DNA from 3 places in the Janthinobacterium sp. PSPC1-1 genome. Region 1 is predicted to be linked to each of the others. Evidence: predicted binding sites of a transcription regulator. Region 1 holds the regulator's gene; each other region holds the start of a gene.
The links. The regulator sigma-54, encoded in region 1, starts transcription at its own class of promoters, with help from an activator protein. The targets are predictions, from matches to a motif close to TGGCANGNAANCTGCTTT.
Positions count from the first base shown of each region.

Region 2: a site for sigma-54 is predicted at 8,587-8,604, ahead of urtA (urea ABC transporter substrate-binding protein). Genes of this name have one in related genera too.
Region 3: a site for sigma-54 is predicted at 3,898-3,915, ahead of ACP7EG_RS27495 (beta-propeller fold lactonase family protein). Genes of this name have one in related genera too.

Region 1 covers NZ_JAFCWP010000002.1:582,246-592,079, reverse strand. Annotated here, with positions in the region: gene ACP7EG_RS10180 (enoyl-CoA hydratase/isomerase family protein) at 1-466, opposite strand, end outside; gene hpf (ribosome hibernation-promoting factor, HPF/YfiA family) at 600-962, opposite strand; gene ACP7EG_RS10170 (RNA polymerase factor sigma-54) at 1,032-2,510, opposite strand; gene lptB (LPS export ABC transporter ATP-binding protein) at 2,515-3,270, opposite strand; gene lptA (lipopolysaccharide transport periplasmic protein LptA) at 3,270-3,833, opposite strand; gene lptC (LPS export ABC transporter periplasmic protein LptC) at 3,859-4,470, opposite strand; gene ACP7EG_RS10150 (KdsC family phosphatase) at 4,513-5,046, opposite strand; gene ACP7EG_RS10145 (KpsF/GutQ family sugar-phosphate isomerase) at 5,046-6,080, opposite strand; gene ACP7EG_RS10140 (cation:proton antiporter) at 6,165-8,144, shown strand; gene ACP7EG_RS10135 (DUF484 family protein) at 8,159-9,319, opposite strand; gene ACP7EG_RS10130 (MOSC domain-containing protein) at 9,354-9,834, opposite strand, start outside.
Region 2 covers NZ_JAFCWP010000001.1:868,164-877,997, forward strand. Annotated here, with positions in the region: gene ACP7EG_RS03975 (CHASE2 domain-containing protein) at 1-1,356, shown strand, start outside; gene ACP7EG_RS03980 (Hsp70 family protein) at 1,531-4,317, opposite strand; gene ACP7EG_RS03985 (Hsp70 family protein) at 4,320-6,191, opposite strand; gene ACP7EG_RS03990 (DUF2760 domain-containing protein) at 6,188-6,766, opposite strand; gene ACP7EG_RS03995 (transglutaminase-like domain-containing protein) at 7,040-7,651, shown strand; gene ACP7EG_RS04000 (DUF4349 domain-containing protein) at 7,668-8,456, shown strand; gene urtA (urea ABC transporter substrate-binding protein) at 8,658-9,834, shown strand, end outside.
Region 3 covers NZ_JAFCWP010000016.1:195-10,028, forward strand. Annotated here, with positions in the region: gene pedF (cytochrome c-550 PedF) at 233-718, shown strand; gene ACP7EG_RS27485 (substrate-binding periplasmic protein) at 744-1,577, shown strand; gene ACP7EG_RS27490 (TonB-dependent receptor family protein) at 1,637-3,775, opposite strand; gene ACP7EG_RS27495 (beta-propeller fold lactonase family protein) at 3,980-4,936, shown strand; gene adh (aldehyde dehydrogenase) at 5,286-6,806, shown strand; gene ACP7EG_RS27505 (DUF779 domain-containing protein) at 6,861-7,250, shown strand; gene ACP7EG_RS27510 (PQQ-dependent methanol/ethanol family dehydrogenase) at 7,300-9,045, shown strand; gene ACP7EG_RS27515 (porin) at 9,333-9,834, shown strand, end outside.

The DNA of each region.
Region 1 (9,834 bases):
AACTGCCGCCCACGTCCGGGAACAAGCCGATATTGACTTCCGGCATGGCCATGCGCGTGCGGCCCGTGACGATGCGCAAGCGATTGCCGGGCCCGGCTTGTGCCACGCCCATGCCGCCACCCATGACCACGCCATCCATCACGGCGATATAAGGTTTCGGGTAAAAATGAATGACATGATTTAAGGCGTATTCTTCCGTAAAGAAATCTTCCAGCAATGCACTGCCGCCTTGCGGCGTAGCCAGGCCCGCATCGTAAAAGAAACGGATATCGCCACCGGCGCACAGGGCTTTTTCGCTGCTGGAACGGATCACGACGGCGTCCACCTGCGGATCGTCGCGCCAGGCCAGCAAGACGGCACTCAGGGCGCGCACCATCTCCAGCGACAGGGAATTGAAGGCTTTCGGACGGTCGAGCACGATGTGCCCGGTGCGGTTGCGGATGGAGGTCTGGACGAAGTCGCTCATGGCAGGCAGGAAAGAAGTGAAAGTGCCAACATTTTAGCGCCTGCGCGGGGAAGATTGCGTTCAAAAGGTCCGGGCGCAAAAAAGGGCGCAATGTGCGCCCTTAGTTGATCACAACTGCTGGAAGCGGGTGGCCTTAAACGGCGACGACGGCGTCTTCCTCGGAGTTGTCTGGCAGATGCTTGATCGCCTCTTTACCGTGCCCTTGCACTTTGGTTTTGTACTTCATCACTTGCCTGTCCAGCTTGTCGATCAGGATATCGATTGCGGCATACAGGTCGTGCGCCAGGCTTTCCACATAGACTGTTTTGCCACTCAGACGCAGGTTGACTTCGGCCTTTTGACGTTTTTCTTTCTCTTTGAGGTTATCCACGGTCAGAATCACGGCGATATCGATAACTTGATCGAAATGACGTTTCACGCGCTCCAGCTTCGTTTGTACGTATTCACGGATGGCTGGTGTCACTTCGAGATGATGTCCGCTGATGGTGAGATTCATACACACTCCTAAAGATGATCGGGTTCGTGCGGTCCATCCTATCCGGCCCGCAGAGGAACCGAAAAAAACTTACAAACACTTACGCAGGCTCACTGGCGGAATTTTCAACGCTTCCCGGTATTTGGCAACAGTACGTCGCGCAATCACCATGCCTTGTTCCCCCAGCATGTCCGCAATCTTACTGTCGGATAAAGGATTTTTAGGGTCTTCTGCTCCTGTCAGTTGCACGATCAATGCCCGTATCGCCGTCGATGATGCTTCGCCCCCCGCTTCGGTGGCGACGTGGCTACCAAAGAAATATTTCAACTCAAACATGCCATGCGGGGTCAGCATGTACTTTTGGGTTGTTACCCGCGAGATAGTACTCTCGTGTAAACCCAGTGTATCAGCTATTTCACGGAGCACAAGGGGGCGCATGGCAACGGCCCCATGCGAGAAAAAGTTCTTTTGTCTTTCTACTATCGCCTGCGCCACACGCAAGATCGTGTCGAAACGCTGGCGCATATTCTTGATCAGCCACTTGGCTTCCTGCAATTGCGCGCCCATGGCGCCCTCGCCCTTGCCCTGCTTGAGCAAGTTGGCGTACATGGCGTTGACGCGCAGGCGCGGCATGACGTCGTTGTTCAGGGTGACTTGCCAGCCATTGCGCGCGCGCTTGACGACGACGTCGGGCACCACGTAATCGGACACATCCGAGGCGAACACGGCGCCCGGATGCGGATTGCACTGGCGAATCACCGTCTGCGCTTCACGCAAGTCTTCTTCGTCGCAATCGAGGGCTTTTTTCAGCTTGTTGAAATCGCGCTGGGCAAACCAGGCCAGGTGCTTTTCCACGATGACGAGGGCCATGCGCCGCGTTACCATGGCGACGTGCGGCAAGCGCTTGATTTGCAGCGCCAGGCATTCGGACGCGTTGCGCGCACCCACACCGGGCGGATCGAAACTTTGCAGCAGGGACAAGGCCGTGCGCATCTCGTCGGCATCGATTTCCAGCTCTTCCGGCAAGCGCGCCAGGATGTCGTCGAGCGACTCTTCCAGGTAGCCATTGTCGTCGAGCGCGTCGATGATCAGCTCGACCAGCGCGCGGTCGCGCAACTCGAGCACCGTCACGCGCATCTGCTCCATCAGGTGCTCGCGCAGGGTGCAGTGGTGGGCCTCCAATTGCGGACGCGAATCTTCGTCGTCGGGCGCCTTGCCCCGGCTCGCCTCGCTCCAGTCGCTGTCGCCGCCATCCGCGGCGGCCGGGCTGTCGCCCGCTTCGCCGTCAAAGGTTTCCGCTTCGGCTGGCGCCGCGGGTGCATCCTGGCCTGGCGGCTGGGGCGGTGCTTCGGCCGGCGCGGCCGTGGAACTCAGGGCCCCGTCGGACAGCAGGCGCAGCGAATGGTCGAGCGGATCGTCGAGGCGCTCGAGCAAGGGATTGTCCGTCAGCAGTTGCTCTAGTTCCTGGTGCAATTCCAGGGTAGACAATTGCAACAGGCGTATCGATTGCTGCAACTGCGGCGTCAGTGCCAGGTGCTGCGAAGTGCGCAGCTGCAATGATTGTTTCATTGGCTCACATGCGGAAGTGTTCGCCCAGATAGACCCGGCGTACCGACTCGTTCGCGATGATGTCGTCGGGGCGTCCCGACGCCAGCACCGAGCCCTGGTTGATGATGTAGGCACGGTCGCAGATACCCAGCGTCTCGCGCACATTATGGTCGGTGATCAGCACGCCGATATTGCGCTCCTTCAAGAAGCGCACGATACGCTGGATCTCGATCACGGCGATGGGGTCGACACCGGCAAACGGTTCGTCGAGCAGCACGAAACGCGGGTCGGTGGCCAGCGCGCGGGCGATTTCCACACGGCGGCGCTCGCCGCCCGACAGGGACAGCGCCTGATTCTCGCGCAACTTTTCAATTTGCAAGTCGGCCAGCAATTTATCCAGGCGCTCCTCGATCTCGGCCTTCTTCAAAGGACGGCCTTCGACGGTCTGGATTTCCAGCACGGCGCGGATATTGTCTTCCACCGTCAGCTTGCGGAAGACGGACGCTTCCTGCGGCAGATACGACAGGCCCATCTGCGCGCGGCGGTGGATCGGCAGGCGGGAAATATCCACGCCGCTGATATCGATGGTGCCGCCATCGGACGGCACCAGACCGACGATCATGTAGAACGAGGTGGTCTTGCCGGCGCCGTTCGGGCCCAGCAAACCCACCACTTCGCCGCATTCGACTTGCAGCGAGACATCATGCACGACTTGCCGCTTGCCATAGGTTTTTTGCAGCCCGCGAACGATCAGGGTGCTGCCGCAACGAGTATTGTCCATTATTTCTTTCCTGGCGCGGGCGTGGCCGGTGCCTTGGGCTTCGGCTGGATCACCATGCGCACGCTGCCACCGTCCGGGGTGCTGGTGCCGCTGTTGGAATTTTCCATCGCAAATTCTTCCTTGCGGCTGTCATACGAGATGAAGGCGCCATTGGCCACGTCGGTCACTTTCGTGCCTTCCAGGCGCGTCAGCTTGGCCCTGGAAAACAGTTTCACCACTTCCGTCTTGTTGTCGTATTCCACGCGCTCCGCTTCGCCTTCGACCCACAGGTCGCCCGCGCCATCGCGCTTCTGGCGGAAGGTGGCCAGCTTGCCGGGATCGGCCCAGAAGGTAATGAACTGGTAGCCTTGCGGATCTTCCGTGATCAGGGCCCGGCCTGCCTTCATGGTCAGGGTGCCCTTGACCAGCACGACGTCGCCCGTCAGGGTGCGAATCTGCTTGACGTCATCAACATGGCCGCTGCGTGCCGTGATGACGGCTTCCTTCTCGGAATCGGCCTTCTCGGCATGCGCCACGCCCATCATGGCCAGAGAAAATACGGTCAACAGCAAGATATTCTTCATAGTATGGTTTCCTTGTTTCATTCTGTCATTTTGCCGCCGCGGCCGGGCGCGGTTTCGGCGGGAGGACCATGCGCAGCGCATTCTGCACTTCCACCACGCCGGTGGCGTTATTGGCCTTCATGCCGACGCCATTGATGCGCGAGGCGCCCGTCAGGATATCGACAGGCACGTCCGTTTCCATTCTTTCCTCATCCGGGAATACCGTCAGCGCTTCCGTCTTGACTGTCAGGTTCTGCGCCTTCGGACTGGCCACGCGGTCGATCACGACATTGCGGTGCAGTTGCAGCCGGGTATTGTCCTGGTCGATATGCGCCAGTTCCGCATTCATGTTCATCGGCGGCATGCCTGGCGTGAGCTTGCGCACGAAAGGCTGATCGATATCGGATGAATCATCGAGCGGATAATGCGTGAGCTTGGTGCCCGACACGATATAGCTGGGCTTACCCGTCAAGTCCATGCGCACCAGGCTGAAATTGGTGATGAAATAGTCGGGCTCATCCTGATGCTTGCTGGCCGTGATGTCCTGGGCATTCTTGTTCATTACTTCCAGCAGCCAGAAGCTGCCCAGCGCAAAGACAACTGCCCCCAGCACGGTAAAAATCATGCGCCAGCGATGGGCGCCTCCTGGCTTACGCATAGGATTTCACTCTTTCAAATGTCACTGGCGGCAAGGCGCGCCTCACTCCAGGAACGGCGCCATGACGCGCGCATAGTTGTCCTGGGCGCGCAGCAGGAATTCGCAGATCTCGCGCACCGCGCCGCGACCGCCGCCGGCCTGCGTCACATGGTGCGCCAGGCCCTGCACTTCCGGACGCCCGCCCGGCACGCTGACGGCAAAGCCCACGCGGCGCAGGATGGGCGCATCGATGACATCGTCGCCGATATAGCCGCATTGCTCTTCCGTCAAGCCCGTCAGCGCCAGCAGCTCGCGAAACGGCGTCAGCTTGTCGTGACCGCCCTGGTGCACATGCGTAATGCCCAGGTCTTGCGCGCGGCGCGCCGTGATGGCCGAGCGGCGCGCGCTGATGATGGCCGTCTGCACGCCCGATTCCTGCAGCAGCTTGATGCCCAGGCCATCATACACATTAAACGTTTTCATCATCTCGCCATCCGGGCCGAAATGCAGGCTGCCGTCGGTGAGCACGCCATCGACGTCAAAGATCATCAGTTTGACCTTGGCTGCGCGCGCCAGGTTGTCCGCTACGCTATCCATCAGATCACCTTCGCTTGCGTCAGATCATGGATATGCAGCGCGCCCACCAGCTTGCCGTCGGCATCGACGACCAGCATCTGGTTGATGCGGAACTGCTCCATCACGGCCACGGCGTCGACGGCCAGGCGCTCGGGTGCGATGCTGCGCGGCTGCGCATGCATGACGTCGCGGATCGCCACTTGCGTGAAATCCTGCACGCGCTCGAACATGCGGCGCAAGTCGCCATCGGTAAACACGCCCACGGGGCGCTCATCCGCATCGACGACGGCCGTCATGCCCATGCCCTTCTTCGTCATTTCTTCCAGCGCCTGCAGCAAGGAAGCGTCCACGGGCACCTTCGGTACACGTTCGCCGCTGCGCATGACGTCATGCACGTGCGTGAGCAGGCGGCGGCCCAGGGCGCCGCCCGGGTGCGAGCGGGCGAAATCTTCTTCCTTGAAGCCGCGCAAGTCGAGCAAGGCCACGGCGATCGCGTCGCCCAGCGCCAGGGTGACGGTGGTGCTGGCCGTCGGCGCCAGGTTCAGCGGACAGGCTTCTTTCTCAACAGAAATATCCAGGTGGACGTCGGCCAGCTGGGCCAGGCTGGAGTTCGGCTTGCCCGTCATGGAGATGAGCACGCCCCCCATACGCTTGACGACGGGCATGATGGCCATCAGTTCCGACGATTCCCCGGAGTACGATATGGCAATAAAAGCATCGTCCGAGGTAACCATGCCCAGGTCGCCATGGGCCGCTTCGGCCGGATGCACGAACAGGGCCGGCGTGCCGGTGGAAGCGAGGGTGGCGGCAATCTTGCGCGCGATATGGCCGGACTTGCCGATGCCGGAGACGACGACACGCCCCTTGCATTGCAGCAACATCGCCACCGCGCGGCCCACGCTGTCGTCCGTGGCCAGGCGCTCGCGCAGCGCAACGATGGCGTCGGACTCGATCTGCAAGGTGGTACGGGCCAGCGCGACGGCGCGCTCGGTCGTCGCTTGCATGTCAATTCGATCAAAAGCTTTCAGCATTGTTTTTTCATGGGTTACACTCATGCCCAAAGTATAAACGAATTAGGAAAGCAAAAAACTTGCCAGTCACAACAAACAACGATTTCCATTGACCGCACCGGGCAACCCATGTTTTCCTCGCTTGAACTGACCCTGATGTTACTCGGCAGCGCCGTGCTGGGCGTGGTCGCTTTCAGAATGTTGCATCTGCCGCCCATGCTGGGCTACCTGGCCGTCGGCATCGTCATCGGCCCCCACGCGCTGGGCCTGGCAGCCGAGAACGAAGCCAGCCATACCCTGGCCGAATTCGGCGTCGTCTTCCTGATGTTTTCCATCGGACTCGAATTCTCGCTTCCCAAGTTTCTCGCCATGCGGCGCATCGTCTTCGGCCTTGGCATGGCGCAGGTGGTCACCACCATCATCGCCACCGTCGTCTTCGGCTGGTTCGTCGGACGCTACCTGTCCGCCTACATCCACCTGAGCTGGCAAGCCGCCTTCGCCCTGGGCGGCGCGCTGGCCATGTCGTCGACGGCCATCGTCTCGAAAATGCTCACGGAGCGGCTGGAACTGGAAAGCGAACACGGCCGCAAGATCATCGGCATTTTGCTATTCCAGGACCTGGCCGTGGTACCCCTGCTGATCCTGATTCCCGCCCTCACGCGCGATTCCGACAATCTGGCCGAAACCCTGGCCTGGGCGGGCGGCAAGGCCCTGGTTGTCCTCATTTTGCTCTTGTTTATCGGCCAGAAGCTGGTGCGCGGCTGGCTGACCATCGTCGCCAAGCGCCGCTCGCAGGAATTGTTCATGCTCAACCTGCTCTTGATCACGCTGGGCGCGGCCTGGATCACGGAGCGGGCCGGGCTGTCGCTGGCTCTGGGGGCGTTTGTTGCCGGCATGCTCATTTCCGAGACGGAATTCAAGCACCAGGTGGAAGAGGATATCAAGCCCTTCCGCGACGTGCTGCTGGGCCTGTTCTTCATCACCGTCGGCATGCTGCTCAATATCCGCGTGGTGCTCGACAACTGGTGGCTGGTCTTGCTGCTGCTGTGCGGCCCCGTGCTGCTGAAATTTGCCCTGATCGCGGGCCTGGCCCGGCTGTTCGGCTCCAGCAACGGCGTGGCCTTGCGCACGGGACTGGGACTGGCGCAGGCGGGCGAGTTCGGCTTCGTGCTGCTGAACCTGGCTGGCGGCATCAAGCTGATGGATCCGTTCGTCGTGCAGGTGGTGCTGGCCTCGATGGTGCTGTCGATGCTGGTGGCGCCCTTCCTCATCGCCAAGTCCGACGCCATCGTCATGAAGCTGGCGGCCAACGACTGGATGATGCAATCGCTGGCGCTGACCAAGATCGCCACGCGCACCATGGCGTCGCAGAAACACGTGCTGATCGCCGGCTTCGGGCGCAGCGGGCAAAGCCTGGCCACCCTGCTGGCGGAAGAAAAGATCGAATACCACGCGCTGGACCTGGACCCGGAACGGGTGCAGGAAGCGCAGCTGGCTGGCGCCCACGTCTCGTATGGCGACGCGGGCCGGCGCGAAAGCTTGGTGGCGGCCGGCATCTACCGGGCCAGCGCCGTGGTGATCACCTATGCAAATACCCCCTCGGCACTGAAGTTATTGCATTTACTCAACGACATGGCGCCCACCTTGCCCGTCATCGTGCGCAGCCACGACGACAGCGACCTCGACCAGCTGAAAAGCGCGGGTGCGGCCGAAGTGGTGCCGGAATTGATGGAAGGCAGCCTGATGCTCGCCTCGCACGCGCTGATCATGATGGGCGTGCCCCTGCGCCGCGTGGTGCACCGGGTGCAGGCGGCGCGCGAGGAACGCTATGCCTCACTGCGCGGCTATTTCCATGGCTCCAGCGATGCGGGCGACGATGCCGAGCTGGAACGCCTGCATACGGTCACCGTCAGCGAGGGCGCGCAGTGCGTGGGCTTGCCCTTGAGCACGCTCGACGTGGCCGGCTGCGGCGCGACCGTGACGGCCATCCGCCGCGGCCGTGGCCGCCTCGATGTCACCCCCGAGACGCAGCTGGCCAGCGGCGATGTGATCGTGCTGCGCGGCAGCGCGGATGCCGTGGCCAAAGCCGAAACATTATTATTGAAATAGTCAGCCGATCTTGGTCAGCCGATCTGCGCCTGCCAGCTGATGACCTTGTTGCGTCCGCCCGCCTTGGCCTGGTACAGGGCCTGGTCGGCGTGCGCCACCAGCTGCTGCGCCACCGTTTCGATGGGTAGCAGTGCCGCGTCCGCTTCCAGGCTGGCCACGCCGATCGACACGCTGACCCACGCTTGCGCGCTGCCCGGCAAATCAAACATGGTGCCGGCGATGCTGGCGCGGATGCGTTCGGCAACAAAGGTCGCGCTGTCGAGATCGGCGTCGATCAGCAGGACGACGAATTCCTCGCCGCCGAAGCGGCCCAGCGCATCGGAACGGCGCAATTCCGTGCGGATGCGCGTGGCCACTTCGCGCAGTACTTCATCGCCGCCCTGGTGGCCATAGGTGTCATTGACCAGCTTGAAATGGTCGATATCGATATACATACACGAAATGCAATAATTCTGGCGCCGCGCGCGGCCGATTTCTTCCAACAGCCGGCGGTCGATATAGCGGCGGTTATAGACGCCCGTCAAGGAATCGGTCAGGCCGATGTATTTCAGCATTTCATTGCTGATCACGTTTTCCAGGCAAATGGCGATGATGGAGGCCATGTGCTTGATGAAATCCGTGCCCAGCGAAGGCATGAAGCGCGTCACGTCGCCGCTGGCCAGGTTCAGGCTGCCAATCAGGCGCTTGTTGCGCAGCAAGGGCACCAGCGCCACGCTGCGCAGGGAAGCGTCGATGCCGGGAAAACGGGGGCCATGCACGGCGGCGTCGAACTGCCCCAGCAGGGGCAAGGGCGGCAGGGCCGCTTCCCCTTCGGGAACGGGCTTTGGTGCAGCAAAACCCAGCTCCGCCACGGCATGCACGAACAGCAACTGCGGAAAGGCGCTGAAATCGACGCCCAGTTTTTCCATCACCAGCACGATATCGTCATCCTCGTCGAGCAGGCTCAAGGTGACGCCGTCGAGGTCGGAGATCACGGGCAAGGTACGAAAAATGGTGCCGATCAACTCGGGAAAGGTGGACGCGCTGACGATTTCCAGGTCAAACGCCTGGTGGCGGCACATGATGTCGTGGTTGCGCTCGACCTGTTCCAACAGGAAAGCCATGCGCGCGCGCAAGGCCTGGTTTTCGGCTTCGAGGCTGGCAATGCGCGGGTCCGGCGGTATTGCTTGATTCATAGAAACCTTAAACCCTTCTGTACGGGCGCCATGCTTAAAATGCCAGTTCGAAACCGATGTCCTGCCCCACCACGATGCGCTCGTCGCCGCCGTCGGTGACGATGGCGTTCATGCCGAAGCAGATGGCGCCATCGAGTTCGGGCTTGGCGCGATAGCCATGCATGACGTCGAGCGGGTCCGGTCCCGGCACGCCCGTGGCCTGGTCCACCGACGGGATCGGGCAGCGCGAGCACGGCTTGACGGGTTTTAACACGGTGGCACCAAATTGCAGGAACGCGGCGTAGTCTTCCTCGAAGGCACCGATATCGCCGATGACCAGGTTGGGGCGGAACCGGTTCATCGGTAGCGCCTCGCGGCCGGCGGCGCGCAACTTGTCATTGACATCGGCTAGCGAGGCACTGCCGGCGATCAGCACCGGGTAGCCGTCGGCAAACATGGTCGAGGCGGCCACACCGTCCGTCCACTTGGTACTGGTGGCGCGCACCACGTCCGGGTGAAAGCGCACCAGGCGGCAC
Region 2 (9,834 bases), on a different contig from region 1:
GCGGCCATGCTGCGCGCCAGCGCGGAACAGGGGCAGCTGCTGGAGCGGGACAAGGACCCGGGCGCCGCCTACCGGCCCGGCATCATCGAAATCGACCAGCCCGCGTTCGAACAGGTCTTCGACGAGCGCGAACCGCTGGAGCGTTCACGCCTGGAGCAATTGATTGCGAGTGTCGCCGCGCGCGGCAGCAAGGTGCTTGCCATCGACCTCGACCTGGCGCCTGCCGTGTATGAACAGCACAAGGCGGGCGAGCGGCCGCTGGACAGCCTGCTCGACCAGCTGGCCGCCGATGGCCGGCAACTGGTGCTGATCCTGCCCGAACAATCGGACCGGAATGCGAACCTGCCGTGGATACGCGCGCGCTGCGCCGCCGGCATCCACTTTGCCAGCCCGCAGATCCGCGAACGCATGGGCGCCGTCACGCGCATTGAGCTGAAAAGCCCCGTGCTGGCAGCCGTGGCCTTCGAACTGGCGCATGGCGCCGATGAGCAGGAGCAGAAGCAGCCCATGCCGGCCGTCTTGTCCGAGCAAAAGGAAGTGCTGGCGCTGGCCGGCCGCGTGTGCCAGCTGGCCCGGCGCACAGGCAGCGAAAAGGAATTGGCCCGCTGGGCGTTCGAACCCGTCATCCACGGCGACGCGAAGGATGCGGCCGAACAGAACGCCGTCACCGCGCCGTTTCACCCTGCCGCCGTGGCGCCGCAATTTCTGAACCCCACGCGCACGCGCGTCAAACTGGTCGATGGCCAGGCCGGCGTGGCGGCCGACGCACTGCGCAAGAACGTCGTGTACATCGGCAGCACCTATGACGTGCGCGACCGCTATACGACGGCCGAAGGCGAACAGGCCGGCCTGCACCTGCACGCGGCCGCTCACACGTCGCTGGGCATCGGCACGGCCGACGTCAACAAATATGCGGTGTTCGTGGCCGACATCGTTATCGGCGTGCTGCTGGGTTGCCTGTTCGGCGGCTTGTGGACCCTGTACGGCCGCGCCGAACTGGCCATCGACACGCGCATGGAAGACCACGATTTCAGCCGCTTGCACCGCCTGGGTACCCTGTTCGAATTCTATGGCATCCGCCTGATGCTGGCGCTGGTGTGGGCCTCGCCGTTCGTCATCGGCGCGCTGGCCATCTACTTGTCGCGCGGCTTGCTGGAGCAGGGCTGGTGGGTCAACCCCGGCCCCCTGATCGCCGGCATGTTCCTGCACGCGATGTCGCTGCGCGACGAAGCCCGCCACCCGCACGAAGAAGTGCCGGGCCTGTCCGTGTGGGCCCAGCTGCGCCGCACGCATCCCGGCATCGTGCTGGTGCAGGCGCCGCTGGCGGTGGTGCTGTTGATCATCGCCGTGATTTAGCGCAGGGCGGCGTGCCGCAATGGCCTGGGTATGGCTGGCCGATAGTTTGCCGCGGTATTGCGGCGCGCGCAGCGAAGGGTAGGTCGGATCAGGCCGCAGGCCGTCATCCGACAACATTGTTGGCGATGCCTGTCGGATGACGCTACGCTAATCCGACCTACGTGACCCATGGTTTCAGCCGATCAGTTTCAAGCCCGGCGGCAGCGCCTCGCCCAGCATGCGGCGGGTAACAGCTTCGTCCAGCTGCGTCACTTCGCTGACCATCGCCTGCCACAGGGGCGGGGCACCGACGGCTTTCAGGCGGGCCAGGATGGTGGCGCGCAAGTCGTCGGCGATGTCGCGCGAGCGGTCGCCCGTCATGCGCGCCAGGTGGGTGGCGGCAAACGCCGCCGGCTCCACTTTTTTCCAGTCCAGCGCCAGCAGCATCGTGAGCCATTCGGCCACGGTGGCGCTGTCGACCACTTCGTGCGCGCTGCCGTGGAAGGGCTGGCGCGCGCCGACCCTGGCCAGCGCCCACAGGGTATTCGTATCCGCTGCTTCGCCCTTTTTATCAGCCTTCTGCAGACGCTTGATCAGCCAGGCGCCCACTTCCGCCTTGTAGGCGCCGGGGATGCGCTCGAGTGAGGCGCCCAGGCGCAGCATGTCGTCGTCGCTGCCGTCGACCAGGGTGACGGGGCGGCTGCCGCGCTGGGCCGCATCGGCTTGCAGGTTGAAGGCGAAGTCGTCGAGCAGGCGCAGTTGCTGCTGCGTGCTCAAGCCGCCGGCAACCCTGCGCCACAGGGTCCACCATTCGGCGCACACCTGGTTGTCCTTGTGGTGCTGGATGCCCGTGTCGAACAGGGCCCACAGTTGCTCGATGCGCCACGGGTCGAGCGCGTCGCCATAGCCGGGACGCAAACAGTAGCCGGCCAGGTTCAGCCAGACACGCTCATGTTCGGCGGAGCGGCGCCGTCCACGCGCGCGTTGTAGCAAGGCGTCGAACAGCTGTCGCAGCAGCGGCGTCTCCCAGCTTTCGCGTCCGCCCAGCCCCCGCTCCAGGTGCTGGCGCAACTGGCGCACTTCTTTGGTGTCGACCTTTTGCGCCTTGCCGCCGAAGATGCGCTCGATTTTTTCGATGGCTTCCTTCACGCGCGGCGAGGCAGTGGACGTTACGGCATGGTTTTCCTCTTCGCCCCGTAACTGGAATTCCAGCAGCCAGCGCTGGCCGGCATCGGCTTCGGCCACACAATGCACTTCCAAAGTCCCTACCTCGGTCATGACTGTCGCCAGTTGCACGGTGATTTCGCGCTTGTCGCCGGCATCCTGTTTATCGTGCAGCACGCTGGCCAGCGGCGGCAGCCGCAGGTATTCGCCGGCATCCAGGTCGACGATCTCGCCCAGCTTGGGCGGCGTGCCCGCCTCAAAGAGGGAAGTGGCCAGGTGGAAGCGCACGGGCCGGCCCAGGCGCAGCGCGAACAGGCGCTCCGTCAGGCGGATTTCCTCGCCGCTGGCGCTGCCACGGGGCAGGATACAGACGGCACGGTTGTCTTTGCCCGCCTCGCCCAGCACGAGAAAATAGCTGCGCGGCGAGCCGCCGCCGATGCGCGGCGCCTGGCCACGTCGGGCCAGCGCGTAGGCAACGGCACCACGCGCCACGGCCACGTCGGGATTATCGTTGTGCAGGATGGTAAGGGGCTGACCCCTCCAGTGTTCCAGGGTGGCGGCCAGGCGGCGCGCCAGCGCGTCGGCGCGGAACACGCCGCCATTCAGCAGCAGGGTGTCGGGCAGTGCGCCCTGATGTTGTTGTAAAAAGCTGGCCAGGTGGCGCGTGATGGCCGCGTCCTGCGCATACGGCAAGCCGAATTCGACGATGCCGGCGCGGCCTTTTTTCGCCGTATCGCCCAGTTCCACCTTGGGGAAGAAGCCGTCGACCACCAGGGCCGCCACTTCCTCGCGCGTGACGTCGGCGGAACGGCGGCCACCGATCAGGCGCGAGCCGGCGCCCAGCAGAGTGACGCTGGCCTTGTCTGGTGCGTCGCTGGAGAGCAGCAGTTCCTTGGCGGCGCGGCAGCGCTCCATCAGCTGCGACAATCGCGCGGCGGACAGCTTCATGCCACCTTCGACGCTTGCCGCCATGCGCGTTTCCACCAGGTGGGCCAGCGCCAGGTCCATATTGTCGCCGCCGAGTATCAAATGGTTGCCCACGCTGCTGCGTGTGAGCTGGGGTGCGCCATCGTCATCGAAGGCGACGTCGATCAGGCTGAAATCGGTGGTGCCGCCGCCCACGTCGCAGACTAGAATGCGGCGCGTATTGGCCAGGTCGGCGCGCAAGGTGGCGCGCCTGCGCTGCAGGTAATCATAAAAGGCCGCCTGCGGCTCTTCCACCAGGCGCAGCGAATTTGCACCCGGCAAGCCCGCCAGGCGCGCCGCCTCCAGTGTGAGTGCGCGCGCACCCTCGTCGAACGAGGCGGGGATGGTCAGCACCAGTTCCTGCTCTTCGAGCGGAGCCTGCGGGAAGCGGTGATTCCAGGCGGCGCGCACATACGCGAGGTAGCTGGCGCTGGCCGCCACGGGCGACACCTTGGCCACGTCGGCGTCGGCACCCCATGGCAAAATCGGCGCCTGGCGGTCCACGTTCGCATGCGATAGCCAGCTCTTCGCGCTGGTGACCAGCCGGCCTGGCACCTGCGCGCCGAGCTGGCGCGCCAGGGCGCCCAGCACGGGGTGTTCCGCGCTGGTGACATCGTCCTGTGGCCACGGCAGCTGCAAGTCGCCTGCCGCCAGTTCGCCGGCGGCAGGATGGTAGCGCAAGGACGGCAGCAGGGGGCGTGCGCCCACTTCGCCGGGAGCGAGCAGCTGCTCGATGGCGAACAGCTGTATGCCTGCCTGCGCATCGGCCGCATTGGTATAGGCCACCACCGTGTTGGTGGTGCCCAGGTCGATGCCGACCAGCCAGGCCGGCTTGCCCACAGCGCTAGCCACGTTTATTGCTGCGGCGTGCCGCGCACGTCGAATTCCACTTTCCAGCGCTCGGCGCCGTCAGGGGAAACGGCCAGCAGCTCCAGGGTGCCCGCTTCCGTCACGCGTGCGTGCAATTTCACTTGCACCACGTCGCCAGCCGAGCGGCCTTCGGCCGATAACGTCGCCTGGATTTCGCTCAGTTCCTGCAATTCATCGGGACCCCAGAAGTCCAGCAAGTCGCCGATCTGGTCGTTGCGCCGCGTGGACGAGGCGAAGAAGCGGAAGTGCACAGGTTCGCCCACCACCAGGCCGAATTGCTGGCCCGGCAATTCCAGTTCGCTGCCTTCTTCCATGCCGAACGGCGCCACGCACAGGGCCTGGATCGGCGGTTCCATGCCGGGAATGGCGGGCATGGCCGATTCGATGGCCACATAGAAGGCGCTGGCCGTGCCGCCGCGGATGCGCACGCCATGGCCGCGCCGCACGTAGCTGTAGTAGGCGGCGCCGCGCGCGACGGCCAGGTCCAGGTCGGCCCCGGCCAGCATGCGTGCCGGTTCCGCGCCTTCCAGGTACAGCCAGTCGTTGACGGTCGCCATGATGCGCTGCACCAGCAAGTCGGACTTGAAGACGCCGCCGTTGAACAGCACGGCCGTCGGATGCAAGAAGCTGGCATCTTGCGACTGGCGGCCGGCAAAGCCTTCCAGTTCGCTGGTGGCCGCCACTTGCCGGCCCAGGAAGGCGGCCAGGTGGCGCGTGATGGCCGCGTCCTGCGCATACGGCAAGCCCAGTTGCGTCAGGCCGGCGCGCGTGCGCACGGCAGGGCGGCTCGATGCTTCCACCTGCGGGAAGAAGCCGTCGAGAATGAAGGTGGACACTTCGGCGCGCGTCAGTTCCGTGCGGATGGAGCCGCCGATCAGTTTCGAGCCGCGGCTCGGCACGACGATCGGTGCCACATCGAGGCCGCTGTCGGCCAGCAGGCTTTCCTTGGCGCTGCGGCAGCCGTAAGTGAGTGCGCGCATTTGCCAGGCGTCGAGTTGGGTGCCGTTGGCGGCCAGCTTGCGTGCCACCAGGTGGGCCAGCGCCAGGTCCATATTGTCGCCACCGAGCAGGATGTGTTCACCGACGGCCACGCGGTGCGGTTCCAGCACGCCGTCGCGCTCCAGCACGGCGATCAGCGAAAAGTCGCTGGTGCCGCCGCCCACGTCGACGACTAAAATGATGTCGCCCGGCTTGACTTCCTTGCGCCAGCGTCCTTCGCTGGTCTGGATCCAGCTGTACAGGGCCGCTTGCGGCTCTTCCAGCAAGGTGAGCGAAGTGTAGCCGGCCGCCTGCGCCGCTTCCATCGTCAGCTCGCGCGCGGCCGGATCGAACGAGGCGGGGATGGTGACGGTGATTTCCTGCTCGGCGAACGGCGCTTGTGGGTGGGCGTTGTCCCAGGCCTGGCGCAAGTGCGTCAGGTAGCGCGTGGCGGCCGTGATCGGTGAAATGCGTGCGACTTCGGCCGGCGCGTCGTTCGGCAAAATCGCCGCGCGGCGGTCCACGCCCGGGTGGCACAGCCAGCTTTTCGCACTGGAGACCAGACGGATGGGCGTGGTGGCGCCACGGCTGCGGGCCATTTCGCCAACGACGAACGGCGCTTCGGCTTCCTCGGTGACCCAGGGCAGGGCCAGGTCGCCCGCCGCCACTTCATCGGCGTGCGGCAGATACACGAACGATGGCAGCAGTGACAATTCTTCTACCGTGCCCGGCGCCGACAGCTGCGGCACTTTCAGCACGCCGTGGCTGGACTTTTCGCCGTCGCTCTCGACCAGGTTCACATACGACAGGGCGCTGTGGGTGGTACCCAGGTCGATGCCGATGGCGTAGCGCGGGGTAGGGTTGATCGTGTCGCTCACAGTTCCACCTCGGCCGGTGCCAGGATGGCGGCGTCGTGCTGCTCGCTCAGTTTCGGCAGGCGCACGCTCGAAGCGCGCCAGCCGCGGTGGCTGAGGGTGCCCGTGAATGGCGCCGAGCCGACCACGTTGCCCGTCAGGCGTACTTGCGCGGAATCAAACCCTTCCTGCAGGACGATGCGGCTGCCCTCGGCTTCCTGGCGCACGGCCTCGATGGTGAAATACTCGCGCATGACCTTGGCGCAGCCTTCGTGCACCACGCGGGCGGCCGCGCCGATGTCGGCATCGGCATGGCTGCCCAGGTTTTCCTGGGTGAAGTCGATCAGGCGCGCTTCGCGTTGCAGCAGGGCCAGCAATTGCAGGGCGGCGTCCGGCGTGGCTTCTTTTAATATGACGGGCGCGGCGGCCGGCGTCGGCGCGGGGGCTGGCGCAGGAGCAGGGGCCACCGGCGCCACTTCGGGCAAGGACAGTTTTTCCACGCGGGCCGCATAGGCGGCGTCCGACAGGGTGCTGAAGAAGGCGCCAAAAGCCAGCGGGACGCGGCGCCAGAACGATGGGTGGGACGATGGTGTGCTCATAGGAACTCATTTCTCTGATCTGTAGGGTGGCGTCGGCGGCGCGCCGGGTGGCGTGGCCGCTTCGCAGGGTAGTGCAGGTGCCGGGCCCGTCGTACATATCGGGCCGGCTGCGTTTGCCCGCATGATACCAGCTACCGGGCCGCCGCCAAAGCCGCCGGCCCCGGCGCAGCCAGCCTGACGCATGGATTTTCTTTGTTCCTGCGCAAGGAAACGCTCGATTTCGTGCCGTTTCGACTAGAATCGCGCATTATCTTTTTGCATGATCTTGATGCCATGGTTACCGACTTTTCCCCCGACTTTTCCATCTATCTGGCCAGCAGCACGTATATCGACAGCGAGCATCCGGCCGTGCGCGCCAGGGCGGCCGCACTGGCAGCCGGCGCGGTGGGCGACGCCGCCATCGCGGCCCGCTGCTTTGCCTTCGTGCGCGACGAGATTGCCCACAGCTGGGATTACCAGCGCAATCCCGTTACCTGCCGCGCTTCCGACGTCTTGCAGCATGGCACGGGTTACTGTTATGCAAAGAGCCATTTGCTGGCCGCGCTGCTGCGCGCCAACGGCATTCCTGCCGGCCTGTGCTACCAGCGCCTGGCCGTGGGCGAAGTGGGGCCGCCGTTCTGCCTGCACGGCTTGAACGCCGTGTATCTGCAAGAGTTTGGCTGGTACCGCATCGATGCGCGCGGCAACAAGCCCGGCGTCGCTGCCGCCTTCACGCCACCGCAGGAACAGCTGGCTTTTCCCGTGCTGGCGCCCGAGGAACGCGATTTACCGGAAATCTGGCCGGCACCGCTGCCGCAGGTGGTGGCGTCCCTGACCGGTTACGCCACGGTGCAGGATGTGGCGGCGCATTTGCCCGATGTTGAGATGTTGCCGGTTCGAAAATAATTCAAAGAAAGAAATCATGAAAAAAGTGTATATCAGCTTGATCGGCCTGTTGCTGCTGGCCGGTTGCGGCAGCAAGGGCGAGAGCGCGGGCCAGTCCAGCGCTGCGCGTCTCGATGGCAAGGAAAAGGGCAGCGAGTTTCTTGCCTATGAACACAATGTCAGCGTCGATACGAATGAGGCGCAAGTACGGCCCCTGTATGAAAAAGTGGTCGCCGCCTGCAAGGCCGACACGGAAAACGGCTGCCTGCTGCTCGATTCCAGCATCGACGGCGGCCGCTATGTGCACGCGCGTATCAGCATGCGCGCCAAGCCGGCCGGCATCAAAAAGCTCGTCGCGCTGGTCGCGGCCGGCGGCGACGTCACCAGCCAGGGCACCAAGGTGGAAGACCTGGGGCGTCCCGTGCTCGACAGCAAGAAACGCCTGGAAATGCTCAAGCAGTACCAGGCGCAATTGCAGGACCTGGAAAAGCGCTCGGGCGCGAACGTCGATGCCTTGATCAAGGTGACCAAGGAACTGGCCACCGTGCAAGTGGAACTGGAGCAGGCGACGGCGGCCAATGCGCTGTTGATGCAGCGCATCGACACGGACTTGCTGAACGTGGCCATCAGCGCCGAAGGCAAGCAATCGTTCTGGCGTCCCGTCAAGCGGGCGCTGGGCAATTTCACGGAAAACCTGTCGGAAGGCGTGGCCAACGCCATCACGGCCATGGCGTATATCCTGCCATGGCTGATCGCGTTCGTGCTGCTGTTCCCGTTGGGCCGCAAGGGCTGGCGCCGCCTGAGAGGAACACCGCGCAATGATTAAAGCGCAAGGATAGCCGCGTCCGGCGCACCGTTTTACGGCAATTTGAAACCTGGCTGCACAGTCCTTGTGCAGCCAGGTTTTTTTTCGTGCGGCGCTGGTCGCGTGCACCATGGCGGACGCCTGCCGGCGCTGGCATGCATTCTGCTTTAACAACATCGTAGGCCCAGTCCGTCCCCTCACGAATCATTCACAGGAGTCCCCATGTCACGACGCATCATCCTGAAAGCGGCCGCCGCCGGCGCACTGGCCCTGGCCACGTCCACTTACATGCAGGCAGCCTTGGCCGCCGATACCATCAAGGTGGGCATCTTGCACTCCCTGTCGGGCACCATGGCCATTTCCGAAACGTCGCTCAAGGATGTGGCGCTGATGACGATCGCCGAGATCAATGCCAAGGGTGGCGTGCTGGGCAAGAAGCTGGAAGCCGTGGTGGTCGATCCCGCATCGAACTGGCCCCTGTTTGCGGAAAAAGCGCGCCAGTTGGTGGCGCAAGATAAAGTGGCCGTGGTGTTCGGCTGCTGGACGTCCGTGTCGCGCAAATCGGTGTTACCCGTGTTCAAGGAACTCAACAGCCTGCTGTTTTACCCGGTGCAATACGAGGGCGAGGAGCTGGAAAAGAATGTGTTTTATACGGGCGCCGCACCGAACCAGCAGGCGATCCCGGCGGTGGAATACCTGATGAGCAAGGATGGCGGCGGCGCCAAGCGTTTCGTGCTGCTGGGCACGGACTATGTGTATCCGCGCACTACCAACAAGATCTTGCGCGCCTTCCTGAAAAGCAAAGGGGTCAAGGATAGCGACATCAGCGAGGTCTACACGCCGTTCGGCCACGCCGACTATCAAACCATCGTCGCCAATATCAAGAAGTTTTCCACGGGCGGCAAGACGGCCGTCATTTCCACCATCAATGGCGATTCCAACGTGCCGTTCTACAAGGAACTGGGCAATGCGGGCTTGAAAGCCACGGACGTGCCCGTCGTCGCGTTTTCCGTGGGCGAGGAAGAGCTGCGCGGCATCGATACCAAGCCGCTGCTCGGTCACCTAGCGGCCTGGAATTATTTTGAATCCGTCAAGAATCCCGTGAATACGGCTTTCATCAAGCAGTGGAAGGCGTATGCGGTGGCGCAAAAGTTGCCGAACGCGGGTTCCGTCGTGACGAACGACCCCATGGAAGCGACGTATGTGGGCATCCACATGTGGGCGCAAGCCGTGGAAAAGGCCAAGTCGACGGAGACGGACAAGGTGATCGCCGCCATGGCTGGCCAGAGCGTCAAAGCGCCTTCGGGCTTCACCCTCACCATGGATGCGACGAATCACCACCTGCACAAGCCCGTGATGATCGGCGAGATCAAGGCCGATGGGCAATTCAATGTCGTGT
Region 3 (9,834 bases), on a different contig from region 1:
TCTTGAGCCTGTCCGCATCATTCGGGTTGGCTTTCGCGGCACGCGAGACGGCATACAGCGTGCGGCCTGCATCGGACATGCTGTTCGACGCCGCCGCCTGATGCGCGCGGTAACACAAATAGGTGTTGCAGCTGTTCCAAATTGATACATGGGCGGCCGGATGTGGGGCATGTAGGCATGGCATGGCATTTGCTCTTCTTGGATATTCACTAAAAAAACCAAGGAGACCAGCATGACCTATTCCATTCGCACCCTGCTCGGCGTGGCAGCCGCCGGCGCCGTCGCCCTCACTTCCCTGTTGACCTTGCCGCATGCCTATGCGCACGGCAATGTCACGCCGCAAGGCGTCGACACCACGGGCTTGCCCAAGGTGGGCGACAAGTGGCTCGAGCAAAACCCGTATCGGGGCAACAAGCTGGCCCTGACGGTGGGCACTTCCGCTTACAACCAGAATTGCGCGCGTTGCCACGGCATCGAAGCCATCTCGGGCGGTATTGCGCCGGACTTGCGCCAGCTCGATCGCGATTGCTTCGGCATCAAAAATGAGACAAAGAAACAAGCTTGCTACAAGGAAACTGACAATTATTTCCTGGCGACTATCCGCCACGGTAAAGTACGCAATGGTGCCGTATACATGCCGCCGTTCGAGGGCGTGTTCAACCAGGAAGCCATGTGGGCCATCAAGACCTACCTGGAAACCCGCCGAGAGTCTAATTAGGTCGAATTGATAACGAAGGAGTCCCATGCGTTCATTCCAACTCCCGGGCGCGCGCGCGATGATCTCGCTCGCTTGCCTGGCGCTGTGCGCAGCCGCGCCGGCGCGCGCCGACTGGCAGAAAGTGCAGCAGTCGGGCAGCCTGAAAGTGGCTGTGTATAACGAGTTTGCGCCTTTTTCCGACAAGGGTACGGGCATCGATATCGATATTGCCGAAGCGCTAGCCAAAAAGCTGGGTTTGAAACTGAGCTTGCTGCCATTTCCCGCCGGCGAAAACCTGAACGACGATTTGCGCAATATGGTGTGGAAGGGCCATTACCTCGGTTATGGTCCCGCCGACGTGATGCTGCATGTGCCAGTCGACAAGAAGTTGATGGCCGATAACGACAAGGTCGAAATCTTTGCGCCGTATTACGTGGAAACGGTGCGCCTGGTGCGCAGTGCGCAAGCCGTGCCGCAGTTCGATGGCGTCGCTTCGCTGGCCGGCAAGCGCATCGGCGTGGAAAAGGTCTCGATCGCCGCCATGCTGATGCTGGGTGAAGACAATGGCAAGTACCGTGACGACGTACGTATCTTCGACACGGCCGCCGAAGCCTTGCAGCAATTGCAGGCGGGCAAGCTCGACGCCGTGCTGGCGAATCGTTCGGAAATCGAGTCGGTGCTGAAAAGCGATCCCGCTTTCCCCTTGAGCGAAGTGGCGTTCGCCCGCTTGCCGCGTGCCGGCTGGGCCGTGGGCCTGGCCGTCAGCCGCCAGCAGCTCGACGTGGGCAAGTTGCTGCAGGCAGCCATGAACGAGATGGCGGCCAGCGGCGAATTGAAAGCCATCTTTGAGAAATATGGGGTGAAGGAAGCACGGCCGTAACAGGCCATGTTGAATGACAATAAAGCCCGCGCATCGGAAGAGGCGCGGGCTTTTTCTTTTTAGAAATTATATTGGGCGCTGACACCCAGCAGCCAATTGCGTCCCGGCGCCGCTTCATAGTAGCGCTTGTTGCTGTCGCCGACGATGACGGAGCCCACGTAGGTCTTGTCGAAAAGATTGTTCAGGCGGGCAAACTCCTTGAAGCGCCAATTCCCTACGTTTTGTTTGGCGTTGAAGCGCGCATTGAACACCGTGTAGCCGGGCGCCGGCTTTTCGCTGTTGCTGTCCTCCGCGTAGACCTGATTGCTGGCCACGCTTTCCAGCGCTGCGCCAAAACGGTCCAGCGTATCTTTCCAGGCCAGTTCCGCGAACAGGTTGGCGCTGGGGACGCCCGGCAAACGGCTGCCTTCGCGCACGCTGCCAAAGGCCTGGTCGTACACAGCGTGCAGGCTGGTGAGCGCCACTTTTGCCGTGAAGCCATACGGCAGGTTCGAATCCAGCGACACTTCCATACCCTGGCGCAAGGTTTTACCCGCATTGCGATAGCTGGTGCGCCCGCCGCTGGACTTGTCGACCACCAGTTCGTCAGTCGTCTTGATCTGGAACACGGCCGCATTCACATGCGTGTTGCTATTGATTCTGGCCTTGACGCCCGCTTCCAGGTTGGTGCTGGTGGCCGGTTTCAGTTGGTAATTGAAGCCGCCGCCCGTGCCCGAGTAAAACAGTTCATTCAAGGTAGGCGCTTCGAAGCCGCGCGCGGCGCTGGCGTACACGTTGACGTTCGGCGTCAGTTTATACAGCAGGCCCAGCACCGGTGTCGTGTGGCTGAATTCCAGGCTGCCGCTATCGTTGCCATTGCTGAGGAAGTGGTCGCTAACTTCCACTTTCATTTTGCTGTAGCGCACACCTGCGCTGAGCAGCCATGGCCCGCTTTGCCATTCCGCCTGGATATACGGGTCGAGGCTGGAGACGACATCCTGCTCGTCGCGGCGCAGCTTGCCCTTTACGCCGAAGCTATTGCCGATGAAGTTTTCATAGCCGGTGCGGTCATCGCTGGAGCGACCGTAATCGATGCCGATGGTAGTGCTCAGCTTGCCGCCGGCCAGCTGGTTGACGTGCAGCCAGTTGGTATCGATGCCGTAGAACTGACGCTGGAAGTCGACTACGCCGCCAGAATGGCTGGCCGGTGCCTGGAAACCCTTGGTAAAGGCCTGGTACTGGATCACGTCGCGGTTGCCGCCATACACCATCACATGCAGGCGGTCATCGCCGAATGATTGCTCGTAGGTGGCGCCGATTTGCTGATGGTCGATGCTCTTGCGTGTGTTGTAGCGCTCGGCCAGCGTGCGCTTCGGATTTTGCGTATCGGTGGTGTCGATTTCGCCGGCGCGCGGGTTGGCGGCAAACGTGTCCCAGGTGGCGCCCAGCGGATCTTGCGTATTGCCCTGGTGCAGGCTGTTGGCGACGATGGTCAGCTTGCTGTCCGCATTGGGCTTGACGGTGATCTTGCCGAACGCCTGTTCGCGCGTGGCGGCGCTGTGGTCGCGGAAACCGTCCGTGCGGAAGCGCGAACCGTCGAGCACGTAGCCGATGCCGCCTGCCTGGCCTTGTGCCGTCAAGTCCACCTTGCTGGTGCCGAAACTGCCGCCCGTCACATTCAATTCGACGGACGGGGGATTTTTCCCATCCTTGGAAAACAGCTGGATCACGCCGCCAGAATGGTTGCCATAGATGGCAGAAAACGGTCCGCGCAGCACTTCGATGCGCTCGGCCGTATCAAGGTTGAAGGTAGCGGCCTGGCCCTGGCCGTCGGGCATGCTGGCGGGAATGCCATCGCTGATCAGTTTGACGCCGCGCACGCCGAAGGCCGAGCGGGCGCCGAAGCCGCGCGACGAGATTTGCAAGTCTTGCGCGTAGTTCTGGCGGTTCTGCACAACCAGGCCCGGCACGGCGGCCAGCGCCTCTGACGCGTTGACGCGGATTTGGCCATCCTGGATGCGGGCGCTGTCGACCACGTCGATCGAGGCCGGCACTTCCTGGCTGGGGTGGGCGATGCGGCTGCCGCTGACGACCACCGTATCCATGAGTTGCCCGTTGGCCAGGTTAGCTGCCTCGGCGGCGAAAACGTGGGGGGCGAGGGTGGCGCTGCCGGCGACAAACAGGCTGGCAATGGTGTTCAAGCGGAAACGATGCTGCATGCGGGTTCTCCAATGTGAATAAAAGCCTGCTTGAGCGCGTGAGCGGCGCAGGTCTGCATAGTTGTATCAAGCAATATGCCTGCCATGTCTCCATTGGTGGGCTGAAATTATACGCGTGTCAGTGGCACGGCGTTTGCATGCAGAAATGTTCAGATGCGCCGATACCGCGCGCTTTCCCCTCGTTTTGCCATTGAAAAGGTGATTATGCCCAACTTCTTCTCGCGCTTGCGCCAGGTGTGCTGGCTGCTGCCTGTGCTTGCCAGCAGCGCTCTCCAGGCCGCTCCTTTTGCCTATGTCCCCAATGAAAAATCGGGCACCCTCAGCGTGATCGACACGGCGACCGACCAGGTGGTGCACCAGATCGCGGCAGGCAAGCGTCCGCGTGGCATCGCCGCCGACCCCACCGGACGGCAATTGTTTGTCACCGATGCTGCCAGCAGCGCTTTGTTGCTGATCGATAACGCGAGCGGCACGCCCGTGCGCACGGTGGCGCTGGGCAAGTCGCCCGAAGGCGTCAGCGCTTCGCCGGACGGTCGTTACGTGGCCGTGGCCGTCGAGGAAAACAATAGCGTGGCCTTGCTCGATGGCCAGACGGGCGTCTTGCTCGCCGACATCAAGGTGCAAGGGCGTAACCCGGAACATGCTGTGTTCAGCCCTGATGGGCGCTGGCTGCTGGTCAGCGCGGAAGAGGCCGAGCAAGTCGATGTCATTGACGTGGCGCAACGCCGCCAGGTGGCTTCTATTGCCGTGGGCCTGCGGCCGCGCGGTATCGGTTTCAGTCCGGACTCCGGCCGCGCCTACGTGGCGTGCGAACTGGTCAACGCCGTGTATGTGATCGACATGGCCGCGCGCAAGGCCGTCGCCACCATTCCAGCGGGCAAGAATGCCAACGGCATCGCCGTCCACCCCGGCGGTAAACAGGTGTATGTCTCGAACGGCACGGACGGCACGGTGATGGTGATTGATACGGCCAGCAACAAGGTCACAGCCACCATTCCCGTCGGCAAGCGCCCGTGGAATATGGCCATCACGCCTGATGGCAGCAAGCTGTACGTGGCCAATGGCCGCTCGAACAGCGTTTCCGTCATCGATACGGCCAGCGCGCGCAAGGTGGCCGATATTGCCGTGGGCGAATTGCCCTGGGGCGTGGTGATACGGTAGTGATACAGGCGCAGGTGTTCCAGTCTGGTACACCTGTTCCATTGTGCAGCGGTGCAGGGAATGTGATGCGGGCTGGTGGCGAGGCTGGCACGGATTGGAACAGGGGCCGCGCCGCTTGTTCAAAACGCCAACAGACGCACGCCCTCCGCTCAAGCCCGGGGCATGCGCTGAAAAGCGCGCCGGTATTGATGCCACGCCCTTGTAACAAGGGTAAAACCCGCTAAGTTGGTAGTGCGGCGGCGAGCTGGCACGGCATTTGCGGAAGACTCCGTGTACTCACCCCATCTGTACCAGGACGTTTGATTTTAATTAAATTATTTCCATTCTAATTAACCCGATAGAGGACGACATGAATCTCGCAGACATCAGCAAACTGGGCGTAGCCAATCCCTTCAAACAACGCTATGACAATTACATCGGCGGTCAGTTCGTTGCACCAGTAAAAGGTGAATACTTTCCTAACATCACGCCGATCACGGGCTTGCCGTTTTGCGAAATCGCCCGTTCCACGGCGGAAGATGTCGAGTTGGCGCTGGACGCCGCGCATGCCGCCAAGGATGCCTGGGGCAAGACTTCACCCGCCGAGCGCGCCAATATCCTGAACCGCATCGCCGACCGCATCGAACAAAACCTGAGCCTGATCGCCACGGCGGAAACCATCGATAACGGCAAGCCGATCCGCGAAACGATGAATGCCGACATTCCGCTGGCCATCGACCATTTCCGTTACTTCGCCGGCTGCATCCGCGCGCAGGAAGGTTCCGTCGCGCAAATCGACGCGGAAACCTATGCCTATCACTACCATGAGCCGCTGGGTGTTGTGGGCCAGATCATCCCGTGGAATTTCCCGATTCTGATGGCCGTGTGGAAACTGGCGCCAGCCCTGGCCGCCGGCAATTGCGTCGTCTTGAAACCGGCCGAGCAAACCCCCGCTTCCATCATGGTGTTGATCGAACTGATCGGCGACTTGCTGCCACCGGGCGTGTTGAACATCATCAACGGTTTCGGCCTGGAAGCGGGCAAGCCGTTGGCGTCGAGCAAGCGCATCGCCAAGATCGCCTTTACGGGTGAAACGGGCACGGGCCGCCTGATCATGGGGTATGCCGCGCAAAACCTGATTCCCGTCACCCTGGAGCTGGGCGGCAAGTCGCCGAACATCTTCTTTGAAGATGTGATGGATGCCGATGATGATTATTTCGACAAGTGCCTGGAAGGCTTCACCATGTTTGCGCTGAATCAAGGCGAGGTGTGCACCTGCCCATCGCGCGTGCTGATCCAGGAATCGATTTACGAGAAATTCATCGAACGGGCCTTGAAGCGCGTGGCCGCCATCAAGCAGGGCAATCCGCTCGATGCCAGCACCATGATCGGCGCCCAGGCGTCGCAGGAGCAGCTGGAAAAAATCCTGTCCTACCTCGACATCGGCCGCCAGGAAGGCGCCGAAGTGCTGGCTGGCGGCGAGCGCCATACGCAGGCAGGCGACCTGGAGGGCGGTTACTACGTGCGTCCGACGGTGTTTAAGGGCAACAACAAGATGCGCATCTTCCAGGAAGAGATCTTTGGACCAGTCGTGTCCGTGACCACTTTCAAGGATGAGGCCGAAGCGCTGGCGATTGCCAACGATACCTTGTACGGCCTGGGTGCCGGCTTGTGGACGCGTGACGGTTCGCGCGCCTTCCGCATGGGACGCGCCATCCAGGCGGGCCGCGTATGGACCAATTGCTACCACCTGTATCCAGCCCACGCCGCATTCGGCGGCTACAAGCAATCGGGTATCGGCCGTGAAAACCACAAGATGATGCTCGACCACTACCAGCAAACGAAGAACTTGCTGGTGAGCTATAGCCCGAAAGCCTTGGGCTTCTTCTAAACCGGCAACAGGCGCCGCGCCCTTAGCCGGGGGCGGCGCGCAGAAAGGGATGCCATGAGTGCAGCAATTGCCCGGGTGGTCGCCACCGATGCGGCGCTGGAAATGATGGACAAGTTGCGCCAGCGTCACGGCCCGCTGATGTTTTTCCAGTCGGGCGGCTGCTGCGACGGCAGTGCGCCCATGTGTTATGCGCTGGGCGAGTTCGATGTCAGCGATACCGATATCTATCTCGGCAACTTGAATGGCACACCGTTTTACATGGGACTCGAGCAATTCGAGTACTGGGAGCATACCCAGTTGATTATCGATGTGGTCGATGGCAATGGCGGCATGTTTTCACTCGACAACGGCACGGGCAAGCGCTTCCTGACGCGCTCGCGCCTGTTCACCGATGAAGAGTGCGCGCTGTTGCATGCCCAGCCGCATGAGCACCGCAAGACCTGATACACACATACTAATAAAACAGAGGGAGATGATTGTGCAGAAAAAAATCATGGGGATCGTCGTCGGTTTGGGGTTGGCATCCTTGGCCTCATTGGTCCAGGCGGCCGACGTGGGCAATGTCACCAATGCCATGCTCGACAACACGGCGAAGAATCCGGCCAGCGTGCTGTCGTTTGGCATGGGCACGCAGGGTCAGCGCTACTCACCGTTGACGCAGATCAATGACAAGACCGTGGCCAAGCTGGTGCCGGCCTGGTCGTTCTCGTTTGGCGGCGAAAAACAGCGGGGCCAGGAGTCGCAGCCGCTGATTCATAACGGCAAGATGTTCGTCACGGCATCGTATTCGCGCATCTTTGCTGTCGACTTGAAAACGGGCGCCAAGCTGTGGAAGTATGAGCATCGCTTGCCGGACGGCATCATGCCGTGCTGCGACGTGGTCAACCGCGGTGCCGCCCTGTATGGCAACCTGGTGATTTTCGGCACGCTCGACGCCTACCTGGTGGCGCTGGACCAGAACACGGGCAAGATCGTCTGGAAAGAGAAAGTGGACGATTATGCGGCCGGCTACTCGATGACGGCCGCGCCGCTGATCGCCGAAGGCTTGCTGCTGACGGGCGTGTCGGGTGGCGAATTCGGCATCGTGGGGCGGGTCGAAGCGCGCAACCCGATGACCGGCGACCTGGTATGGAGCCGTCCGACGGTGGAAGGCCATATGGGCCACCGCTACGACAAGGACGGCAAGGCCATCGATAACGGCGTATCCGGCACGGTCAACAAAACCTGGCCGGGCGACCTGTGGAAGACGGGCGGCGCCTCGACCTGGATGGGCGGCACCTACGATCCGCAAACCAAGCTGGCCTATTTCGGCACTGGCAACCCGGCGCCGTGGAATAGCCACTTGCGTCCTGGCGACAACCTGTATTCCTCGTCCACCGTGGCACTGGACGTCAAGACGGGCCAGATCAAATGGGCGTATCAAAACACGCCCAATGATGCCTGGGATTTCGATGGCGCCAACGAGTTCGTCACCTTCGACATGGATGGCAAGCGCTACGGCGGCAAGGCCGACCGCAACGGTTTTTTCTATGTTATCGATGCAAACAACGGCAAGCTGCAGAACGCCTTTCCGTTTGTGAAGAAAATCACCTGGGCCAGCAGCATCGACCTGAAAACGGGACGGCCGAACTATATCGCCGCCGGCCGCCCAGGCGACCCGACCAAGGGAGAAGAGGGCAAGAAGGGCACGACCGTGTTTGCCGCGCCCGCTTTCCTCGGTGCAAAAAACCAGATGCCGATGGCGTACTCGCCGCAAACCAAGCTGTTCTACGTTCCCGCCAACGAATGGGGCATGGACATCTGGAACGAGCCGATCAGCTATAAGAAGGGTGGCGCTTTCCTCGGTGCCGGTTTTACTATCAAGCCCTTGTTTGACGACTACATCGGCGCCATGCGCGCCATCGATCCGAAGACGGGCAAGATCGTCTGGGAAATCAAGAACAACGCGCCGCTATGGGGCGGCGTGATGAGCACGGCCGGCAATCTGGTGTTCTACGGCACGCCGGAAGGCTTCCTGAAAGCCGTCGACGCGAAGACGGGCAAGGAACTGTGGAAATTCCAGACGGGCTCCGGCGTCGTGGCGCCGCCCGTCACCTGGCAGGATGGCGACACGCAATATGTAGCCGTCGTATCTGGCTGGGGTGGCGCGGTGCCGCTGTGGGGTGGCGAAGTGGCGAAGAAGGTCAACTTCCTGGAACAGGGCGGCTCCGTGTGGGTCTTCAAACTGGCATCGAAGTAAGGGGGTGAAACGCCCGGGCCATTCGGACGGGTGTCTCCCTGTCCGCCGGGCGCTTTCTTTTTTCTGACGGCCCAGGCCGTCAGTTTTTTGTTTACCTGTAGCTCCGCTACGCATACTTGCGGTCAAAAAATGAACACTATCTGTGGCAATTGATCCGCTGCTGCACACGTTAACGACGCTTTTTCTCCTTCTCCCTCTGAGTCGTGCTGGGCACGCTTATTGCCAAAGCTTGAGGTACATCAATCACTGGTGTGCACACTAAAAACAGAGAAGAAAGAGGAGAAGCAATGAACACATTGATCAAGCTGGGGAGCCTGGGTGTCATGACAATCGCAGCGATGGGGCAGGCGCAAGCCGTCGATATCAAGGCGGGCGACTGGACCGTGTCGGTGGGCGGCATCGTCAACGCTTATTACACGCAAGTGTCGTGTTCGGGCGATGCAGTGGGAGGGCTGGCGCTGGGCGGCCAGGCGCTCGGTTGCGGCGGCGAGAAGGACCGCACGACGATTGGCAACGGCTTGCTGCCGAATGGCTTGATCACCTCGGCAAGCTCGCGCCTGGGCGAGTACGACGTGAAAGCCTTGATCGGCATCTACAACTCGACGGCCACCGACAGCGCCATCAGCCAGAACAGCGTGGTCGATGTGCGCCAGGCCTTCTTCACGTTCGGCAATGCGGAAATGGGCACCTTCAAGCTGGGCCGCGACTACGGTATCTTCGGCGCGAATGCGATCCTGTCCGACATGACCTTGTTGGGTTCGGGCGCACCCGTGCAAGCGACGCAACGGG